3 regions of the Halomonas sp. LS-001 genome follow, and region 3 is predicted to be linked to each of the others. Evidence: predicted binding sites of a transcription regulator. Region 3 holds the regulator's gene; each other region holds the start of a gene.
What was found. Region 3 encodes LexA, which represses DNA repair genes until DNA is damaged. Its sites were predicted from a motif close to TACTGTNTANNTANACAGTA; they were not measured.
Positions count from the first base shown of each region.

Region 1: a site for LexA is predicted at 1,926-1,945, ahead of ACU6TU_RS12885 (S24 family peptidase). Genes of this name have one in related genera too.
Region 2: a site for LexA is predicted at 1,818-1,837, ahead of ruvA (Holliday junction branch migration protein RuvA). Genes of this name have one in related genera too.

Region 1 is NZ_CM129816.1:2,861,385-2,864,664, reverse strand. Features, by position in the region: gene ACU6TU_RS12895 (sodium ion-translocating decarboxylase subunit beta) at 1-710, shown strand, start outside; gene ACU6TU_RS12890 (YigZ family protein) at 833-1,468, opposite strand; gene ACU6TU_RS12885 (S24 family peptidase) at 1,468-1,863, opposite strand; gene ccmA (cytochrome c biogenesis heme-transporting ATPase CcmA) at 2,121-2,741, shown strand; gene ccmB (heme exporter protein CcmB) at 2,795-3,280, shown strand, end outside.
Region 2 is NZ_CM129816.1:1,934,003-1,937,282, reverse strand. Features, by position in the region: gene aspS (aspartate--tRNA ligase) at 1-1,135, shown strand, start outside; gene ruvC (crossover junction endodeoxyribonuclease RuvC) at 1,251-1,796, shown strand; gene ruvA (Holliday junction branch migration protein RuvA) at 1,947-2,552, shown strand; gene ruvB (Holliday junction branch migration DNA helicase RuvB) at 2,571-3,280, shown strand, end outside.
Region 3 is NZ_CM129816.1:1,588,797-1,592,076, forward strand. Features, by position in the region: gene purU (formyltetrahydrofolate deformylase) at 1-306, shown strand, start outside; gene ACU6TU_RS07130 (energy-coupling factor ABC transporter permease) at 396-1,067, shown strand; gene lexA (transcriptional repressor LexA) at 1,102-1,773, opposite strand; gene ACU6TU_RS07140 (TetR/AcrR family transcriptional regulator) at 2,119-2,838, shown strand; gene ACU6TU_RS07145 (L,D-transpeptidase family protein) at 2,816-3,280, shown strand, end outside.

The DNA.
Region 1 (3,280 bases), 1.3 Mb from region 3:
TAGGGATTATTGGTGGCGCTGATGGCCCGACATCCATCTATGTTGCCAGCGTTCTGGCACCAGAGCTGCTGGGTGCGATTGCGGTGGCGGCCTATGCCTATATGGCACTGGTGCCGCTTATTCAGCCGCCAATCATGCGTTTGCTGACCACGCAAAAAGAGCGTGAAATCTCCATGACGCAGTTGCGCCCGGTCTCCAAGCTGGAAAAAATCATTTTCCCGTTGATGTTGCTGATACTGGTGGCGCTGTTTCTGCCTGATGCTGCACCACTGCTGGGAATGTTCTGTTTCGGCAACCTGATGCGGGAATGTGGTGTCGTGGAGCGTCTTTCCGACACGGCCCAGAATGGGTTGATTAATATTGTAACCATTATTCTGGGGTTAGCCGTGGGTTCCAAACTGATGGCAGAAAGCTTCCTGTCAGTGGAAACCCTGGGCATTCTCGGTTTGGGAATCGTGGCGTTCGGTATCGGCACCGCCGCCGGGGTGTTGATGGCCAAGCTGATGAATCTGGTCAGCCGTATGCCGATTAATCCATTGATTGGTGCAGCAGGCGTGTCAGCGGTGCCAATGGCGGCGCGCGTGGCCAATAGAGTCGGGCTGGAAGCCAATCCACATAACTTCCTCTTGATGCATGCCATGGGGCCTAATGTGGCGGGGGTGATTGGCTCTGCCGTTGCAGCCGGGGTGATGATCAAGTACCTGGGCTAATGCTGATGAAGCATGAATAGGGTAAACCCTGGTGTGGCAAAACAGCGGTAACAATGCGGCATGTGCGATTTTCGCGCATGCCGTATTTTTTTGTCTGTTAGTAGGCATTAATCCAGGGCGCATTAAACCCAGGGCGATTGATTATCGGTTTCGATGTTGAGTGTCGTTTTGAGACGGTTTTCCAGGGGGCTTAGATCCTGTGGCTCATCACGCGGCCAGCCGAAAGATAACTTAACACCGTCCCCATCATAGTCAGCATGCAGAATGGGTAAGGTATTCTCCTCGCACCAGGCACGGGCCTGAGCCTCCTGAGAAAAATTCAGGCGTATCGTCAGGGTGTCGCGTTCGATGATTTCACGGCTAGGTAGGGTTTCAAGCGCCTGGCTGACAGCCTGGGCATAGGCACGTGCCAGCCCGCCAGTGCCTAACTTGGTGCCGCCGAAGTAACGCGTTACGACACAGCCGATTTCACCGATGTTGCTACCATTGAGCACCTGAAACATGGGGCGGCCTGCGGTGCCGCCGGGTTCGCCATCATCAGAAAAACCGATGGCGGTCTGTTCTCCCGGTGCACCCGCAATAAAGGCACTGCAATGATGACTGGCATTAGGGTGTTCATGCCTTGCCGCTTCTAATAGGGCATGAAACCTGTCAGTGGAAGGGGTATGTGCCACCCAGGCAATGAACTGGCTTTTTTCAATCTCGATTTGATGGGTATGCCAGGTATGCGCGTCCAGCGCAGGAACAAGGTAGCGCATTAATGCTCCGTTGGATGATGTTCAACCCCCATCACAAGACTTAATACCTGCATGTCCTGATTGTGCAGATAAATGGCCGGTGAATCATCTTGTGGCAGGAGTCGCAAACCATGGCGGTCAATGGCCAGGCTTTGCAGTTTGATCGGCTGATGATTGATTTCTGCGCTTGCCGTTTCTTGAGCCGTTCCTACTTGGCAACGCCGAATGATAATGACATCTCCATCAAACAGGTTGCAATCACACATGCGATTCCCACGAATCCTGACCGCATAGGTGTTGTGGCGGGTGGTTTTACGATGTTGGGTGCTGAGGGGCATAGTGTTGGAGTGGTTGATGTTGAGGCGAGCCGCTGGCGGCAGCGGTTGATCGAAAGAGATAGCAGTCGAAGGGCTCATCAAAAATCTCCAGCATCAAAAGCGTTATGTTCGATAAAACAAGAATTGGTTGTTTTGCATAAACATGTTTTTTCATACAGTAATTTCAGTATACATGGTTTTTCATACAGTTCAATTTCCTTGCGCCAAGGGAGTTATCTGTATGTTGACGCTGAGTACATGGGGTGGATGCGACCTGGCGCCGCAGGAGGTGACTGGCGGGATTGACGCTTTCCGTGTAGAGTTCTCGGCGAATTCAAATCTGTCTGGAGAGCGCCTTGAGCCTGTGTCTTCAAGCCCGACAGCTAGCTTGCGAGCGAGATGAGCGCTGGTTGTTCAGTGGCCTTGATGTGGACATTCGCAGTGGTGAAGTTGTCCGTATTGAAGGGCCCAATGGCAGCGGTAAAACCACGTTACTCAAGATCTTTTCCGGGCAGCTGAGCGACTACCATGGCGAGCTGATCTGGAACGATGAGCCCATGCGTCAGGTGCGTGAGCATTTTCTGGCCAACCTGCTTTATCTAGGTCATTCCCCCGGCGTGAAAACGGGGTTGAGTGCGCTTGAAAACCTGGCCTGGTATCAGGCACTGGATGGTCAACAGAATAACGAAGCGGCCAGCTGGGAAGCGCTTGAAACGGTCGGGCTCGCTGGCTTTGAAGATGTGCCGGCTGGCCAGCTTTCGGCTGGTCAACAGCGCCGTATTGCACTGGCAAGGCTGACCTTGACCCCACGTATATTATGGGTGCTGGATGAACCGTTTACTGCCATTGACCGTGACGGTGTGGCGGCTCTGGAGGCACAGCTGACGGCGCATGCTAATAAGGGTGGGTGCGTTATCGTAACGACCCACCATGAGTTATCATCATCACCCGCCTTACGCCGCATCCAGCTCGGGTAATCATGAAGGAGAGAGTGGTGTCGCAGTATGAAACCGCCAAAGTTGCCCCGAGCCTGGAACCGCGTTTGAAAGAACCCGGGGACGGCATCGCACTGGCGCTGAAGGCCACCCTCAAGCGGGACCTGGTGTTGATGCTGCGCCGTCGTGGCGAAGTGCTCAACCCATTAGTGTTTTTTGCTTTGGTGATTACCCTGTTTCCGATTGGTATTTCACCAGACCCGGACTTGCTGGCACTGATAGCACCAGGGCTTTTGTGGGTGGCGGCACTATTGGCGGCGCTGCTTTCGCTGGACAGCCTGTTCCGCAGCGATTACGACGATGGCAGCCTTGAACAGCTGCTACTTGCTCCGCAACCGCTTTCGGCGCTGGCGTTAGCCAAGGTGGCGGTTCACTGGCTGTTGACCGGTCTTCCGCTGGCACTCATGGCGCCAATATTGGGTATCATGCTGGCGCTTCCGGCGGGCAGTTATCTTGTGCTGGCGATTTCGCTGGCACTCGGCAGTGCCACGTTAAGCCTGATTGGTGCCATCGGTGCAGCG
Region 2 (3,280 bases), 350 kb from region 3:
CAAGTGTTTCCGTGATGAAGATCTGCGTGCGGATCGACAGCCAGAATTCACCCAGATTGATATCGAGGCGTCGTTTGTGAATGAAGACGACATCATGTCAATCACTGAAGGCATGATTCGCCAGCTATTCAACGAAGTTCTTGACGTTGAGCTGCCGAATTTCCAGCGCATGACATGGCACGATGCCATGCAGCGTTTCGGCTCTGATAAGCCTGACCTGCGTATCCCGCTGGAATTGACCGATGTTGATGACCTGATGAAACAGGTTGATTTCAAAGTCTTCTCAGGCCCTGCCAATGCCGATGACGGACGCGTGGCAGCGCTTAAAGTGACTGGCGGTGCGTCGTTGTCACGTAAGGAAATCGACGAATACACCAAGTTCGTCGGTATCTATGGCGCCAAGGGGCTTGCCTGGATCAAGGTGAACGAGCGCGCCAAAGGCCTGGAAGGCCTGCAGTCTCCGATCGTCAAATTCATGGAAAACGTGGTTGAAGAGCTACTGGACCGTGTTGATGCCAAAGATGGGGATATCATCTTCTTCGGGGCTGACAAAGCGCGTATCGTTAATGAAGCCATTGGCGCGTTGCGTGTCAGAATTGGCGCGGATCTTGATCTGTATACCCATGATTGGGCGCCGCTTTGGGTCGTTGACTTCCCGATGTTTGAAGCCGATGACAACGGACGCCTGAGCCCGCTTCACCACCCGTTTACGGCGCCTGCCTGCTCACCGGAAGAACTCAAGGCTGACCCTGCCGCTGCGTTGTCCCGTGCTTACGATATGGTGCTTAACGGTACCGAGCTGGGCGGTGGTTCGCTGCGTATTCATGATCAGACCATGCAAAGCACGGTGTTTGAGATTCTTGGCATCGGCGAAGAAGAAGCCCGTGAGAAATTCGGCTTCCTGCTGGATGCCCTTCACTATGGCGCGCCACCCCACGGTGGCTTGGCATTTGGTCTGGACCGCCTGGTGATGTTGATGACCGGTGCGACAACTATCCGTGAAGTCATTGCCTTCCCGAAAACCCAGAGCGCGGCATGTTTGATGACCGATGCACCGGGTGATGTCAGTGCCGACCAGCTCAAGGAGCTTAATATTCGTCTCCGCCAGAAAGTTAAGGCAGAAAGTGGCGAATAACGCCGCCTTACTTAGCTAACGTGCGACCCTGATCCTTGATCACACCGACGTCAGATGACGTCGGTGTTTTTTCAGGGATGCCAATAAGGCAGAACACCATGATCAAATTTATACTGTGTTAGAACCCACCAACGTGACACGTATTTTAGGCATTGACCCTGGCTCGCGTATTACGGGGTATGGCGTTGTTGATGTTCAGGCAGGCAAGCCCATCTATGTGGCCAGTGGCTGTATCCGTACGACCGACACCGCACTTGAACAGCGCCTGGCGCAAATCTATGCGGGCTTAAGTGAGGTCATCGGGCAATATCGCCCTAATGCAGTGGCGGTAGAGCGTGTGTTTTTGGCAAAAAATGCAGATTCAGCCCTTAAACTGGGGCAGGCAAGAGGGGCTGCACTGGTTTGCATGGCCAACCACGGCTTAGCGATTAATGAGTATGCTGCACGCCAGATCAAACAGACGGTTACGGGTAAAGGCAGTGCGGATAAATCCCAGGTCCAGCATATGATAACGGCGTTGCTGAAACTGTCTGCTACGCCTCAGGCAGATGCAGCAGATGCGTTGGCCATTGCCATCACTGATGCCTATTCACGCAGTGGTTTATGGGTTCCTTCGTCAGAGCGTCGCACTCGGCGAAGCAGCGGTCGGTGGCGCTTGTAAAGCGAAACCCAGGCATCGGATGACTGGCTACCTGTACAGATAAACTCTATATTAGCGACCATTCCGTATTCAATGACGCTAAAATGCGAACACAGTTAATTCTACAATAACTTATCAAACGTTTGCTTTGCCAAGGAGTGAGTTCACCCTATGATCGGACGATTAACCGGACAGCTACTGCACAAGCAGCCACCATGGATTGTGATTGATGTGCACGGGGTGGGTTACGAGCTGGAAGCATCAATGACGGCGCTGGTAGCACTCCCGGCCGTTGGCGAACAGGTCTCTTTATTTACTCACTTGACGATCCGTGATGATGCTCATCTGCTGTATGGATTCGTACGTGAGCAGGAAAGAGCGCTTTTTCGCGCGTTAATAAAAGTCAATGGTGTTGGGCCCAAGCTTGCTTTGGCGATTCTCTCGGGGATGGACGAAGAAGCGTTTATGCGCTGCATCCGCGATGATGACAGTAAAGCGCTGACCCGCCTGCCTGGGGTAGGTAAAAAAACGGCAGAGCGCCTGATAATCGAGATGCGTGACCGCTTTCCCGATTGGGAGAATGCCGCCAATGGGCCTTCGTTGCTGGATTCACCATCCAGCAACCCACACCGTAATGCGCTGGCTGACGCGGAGTCAGCTCTGGTCAGCCTGGGCTATAAACCCACAGAAGCCGCAAAAATGCTGTCAGGCCTGGATGCCGACCAACCCACAGAAGCCTTGATCAAGTCAGCGTTAACCCAGCGCATGAACAGCTAATGGTTCGCGAGGAGCAGCATGCTTGAACATGATCGTTTGATTGCAGCGGCCCCTGAGCAGGGCGAGGTTCGGCTGGATCATGCCATCCGCCCTAAACGTCTGGCGGACTACATTGGTCAGCCACGCGTACGCGAGCAGATGGAAATCTTCATTGGCGCGGCAAGGCTAAGGGAAGAGAGCCTTGACCACACACTGGTTTTTGGCCCACCTGGGTTGGGTAAAACGACGCTTGCCAACATCATTGCCGCTGAAATGGGGGTTGGGCTGAAATCGACCTCAGGCCCCGTGCTTGAGCGTGCCGGGGACCTGGCGGCGATGTTGACCAACCTGGAAGAAGGCGATGTGCTCTTCATTGATGAGATCCATCGTCTTTCTCCCGTGGTGGAAGAAGTGCTGTATCCCGCGATGGAAGATTTTCAGCTGGATATCATGATCGGTGACGGGCCTGCTGCACGCTCCATCAAACTCGACTTACCACGTTTTACGCTGGTAGGGGCAACGACCCGTGCGGGGCTTTTAACGTCGCCTCTGCGGGATCGCTTTGGCATTGTTCAGCGCCTTGAATTTTATAACCTGAGTGAGCTGAAAGAAATTGTGACCCGCTCAGCGGGCCTGCTTAACGTGCCTGCCACGACAGAAGGTTGTGAAGAAATTGCCAAACGCTCCCGTGGCACCCCTCGAATTGCCAACCGTCTGCTAAGGCGCGTACGTGATTACGCCGACATAAA
Region 3 (3,280 bases):
TACCGTGGCCGGGTGATTAATATTCATCATAGCTTTCTGCCTTCCTTTGCCGGGGCAAAGCCTTACCATCAGGCCTATGAAAGAGGCGTCAAGCTGACCGGGGCGACCTGTCATTATGTGACCGAAGAACTCGATGCTGGCCCTATTATTGAGCAGGATATTCATCGTGTAACGCATTGTCATACGCCGACAGATCTGGTCCGCTTCGGGCGTGATGTTGAAAAGTCGGTACTTGCTCGCGGGGTTCGCTGGCACCTTGAAGACCGTGTGATTATTCATGGTAACAAGACGGTGGTGTTCAGCTAACGTTGAGGATCACAGAGCGTGGTTTAATATCATAGTGCGTGGTTTCATATCATAGTGCGTGATTTTATCGATACCATTGAGGTGGCTTTATGTCCTTTGCTGAAAGCGTCCTGGCACCCTGGGCGCTAGTGCTTTCTGCAGTGATGTCCTCGGCGATGCTGATATGGGTTGTCATGTTAAAGCCCTGGAAGCCTTTGATGAATGACACAGCACTGCAGCACCGCTGGCTGGCGGCGACACTGGCCGTTGTGCTGATGTGGCAGCTGCGTGCACAAGCCGTGGATTGGTTAACACTGCATCTGGTGTTTACCGTACTGATGACAATTGTGTTCAAAGCACCACTGGCGCTTTTAAGCAATCTCATGATCAATGTGGCAATGGTCGTGATTGGACGCAATGAGTGGCCATTACTAGGCGCAAATGTGCTTGTCACAGGTATTGTGCCTGCACTGACGACGGTGTTGATATGGCGTTTTGTAGACCGCAGACTTCCTGATAACCTGATGGTTTTTCTGTTTGCTTGCGGATTTTTCGGCTCTGCGTTGGCAACGCTGGCAGGAGGGCTGGTAGCCGTTGGGATGATCGTTGTGGCGGGAACTGAACCAGAAGCGGTTTATCTGGCTCAGGAGTATGCGCGTTTTCTGCCGTTGCTGATGCCGTCAGAAGCATTTATTACCGGTATGCTACTGAGTGTTCTGTTGGTCTATCACCCTGATTGGGTGGCCACCTTTAATGACCACCGATACATCGACATGCAGTAAGCAGAATGGATGATGAGAGCAGGTCAGGTGATGTTTAACCAAGTGCCTGACCGTTACCGCCACGAATAACGCCCACTCCCACGCCTTCGATTTCGAGAGGCTGTGAACGTAAGTCAACGCTGATGGGAGAGAAATCTTCATTTTCTGCCAGAAGCTGTACCAGGTGCCCGTCACGTTTAAAACGTTTCACGGTGACTTCATCCTCCAGCCGGGCCACGACAATCTGCCCATCGCGTACATGCTCTGTGCGGTGAACCGCCAGCAGGTCACCTTCCAGAATGCCAGCATCTTTCATGGATAGGCCGCGTACTCGCAGGAGGTAGTCAGCTTTTGGCGTAAAGTATTCGGCGGGCAGAGGGCAGTAACGATCAATGTGCTCAGCGGCCAGAATCGGGCTGCCAGCGGCAACTTCCCCAATGATGGGTAAGCCGGATGACATGTTTTCTACCGGTGAGGTTTCCGGTGTCGCTGTTGTTATATCGACACCTTCCTGAGCGGGCAGGCGGATGCCCCGGGAAGTATTACGGATAATGCGAATGACTTTCTTACGCTCAAGTGCCCGAAGATGCTCTTCCGCTGCATTCGGCGAGCGAAATCCCAGCGCTTTGGCAATCTCAGCGCGAGTCGGCGGATAGCCGTATTCACCCATGGTCTTAACGATAAAGTCGTAAACATTTTGCTGACGTGCTGTTAAAGGCCGAGACATAATACGCTCCCACCTGATCTTGTTGGTTAATGAAATAAAAAACAGACAAATGCTGGCAGCGTGATTACGACAGGTGTCTGAGACGGATGTGTCATGCGTTAACCAGCATTTATGAATAAAAAAATTTAATAAAGCATGTGTTTAAGTATACAGTATGTGTCTCTATCCAGTACAGGCTGAACGTTAAATTTTGTGTAGTGATACCAAGCATTTGCGTGTTGGCAAGTCAATAAGCCATGCGGTGGCATAAAATGTTTGTAAGTATTTGTGTAACAAACGTTGAGCACCTTTGACCCATGACGTAATATCAGGCGTTGTTTTAAACATCTGTTCTCTGGAGCGTCCATGGCTCAGCCTGACACAGTGACACGCATTCTCGACACCGCTGAAGTACTATTTGCAGAGCGGGGCTTTGCGGAAACGTCGCTGCGCAATATCACCAGTAAAGCCAAAGTTAATCTGGCAGCGGTCAATTACCATTTTGGCTCTAAGAAAGCGCTGATTCAGTCAGTGTTTTCCCGTTATCTCGATCCTTTCAGCGAACGTTTTCATAGCGCTCTGGATGAACTTGAAGTGCAATACAAAGGCCAGGTGATTCCTCTTGAAGTGTTATTGGAAACCATGGCTGAAACGGTATTGTCGGTTCCTGCTGAACGCAACAGTCTCAAGGTGTTCATGCGCCTTCTGGGCCTGGCTTACAGTCAGGCCCAAGGGCATCTGCGTCATTTTATCCAGGCGCAATATGGCGATGTCTTTACGCGCTTTACGGAGCTGATTCGTCAAGCAACTCCCGATCTGCCTGATGCGGAGCGCTTCTGGCGATTGCACTTTATGCTGGGCACGGTGACGTTTACTTTTTCGGGTCTGGATGCACTGAAAGATATCGCTCAGAAAGATTATCAGGAGCATATTTCCGTGCGCGACCTGGTGCGTCGTTTGCGCCCGGTCGTGGTGGCTGGCATGAATGCACCCTTGCCTGAAAGGCTCGAAAAGAATGACCAGAAGGATGAACAGGGTAAGGATGGACAGAGCAAGGGGTCTCATGTACACGCCGTCGTTAGCTGATCTTCCGCCTGACACGGGGCACTGGGTTGAAATTGATATTCAACAGCAAACGTTGACGTTGTGGCAGGGGCGCGAAGCGGGCTTTTCTTGTCTGGTGTCAACCGGTAAAGCCGGGGCAGGTCAGCAGGAGGGAAGTGGCAAAACGCCATTAGGCTGGCATTACGTTCGTGCGGCCATTGGCGCCGAGGCACCCATGGATGGCGTATTTCGTGGCCGCCGCTGGACCGGTGAAGTTTATACGCCGGCACTGGGCGAACAGAACCCAGACAGAGACTGGATCCTGACACGTATCTTGTGGCTCTGTGGTCTTGAGCGTGGCTTTAACCGGGGAGGGGATGTCGATGCCCAGCGGCGGTTTATCTACCTGCATGGAACGCCGCCGTCGGAACCGATGGGACAGCCAATGTCTCATGGCTGTATTCGGCTCAAGCGTGATGACCTG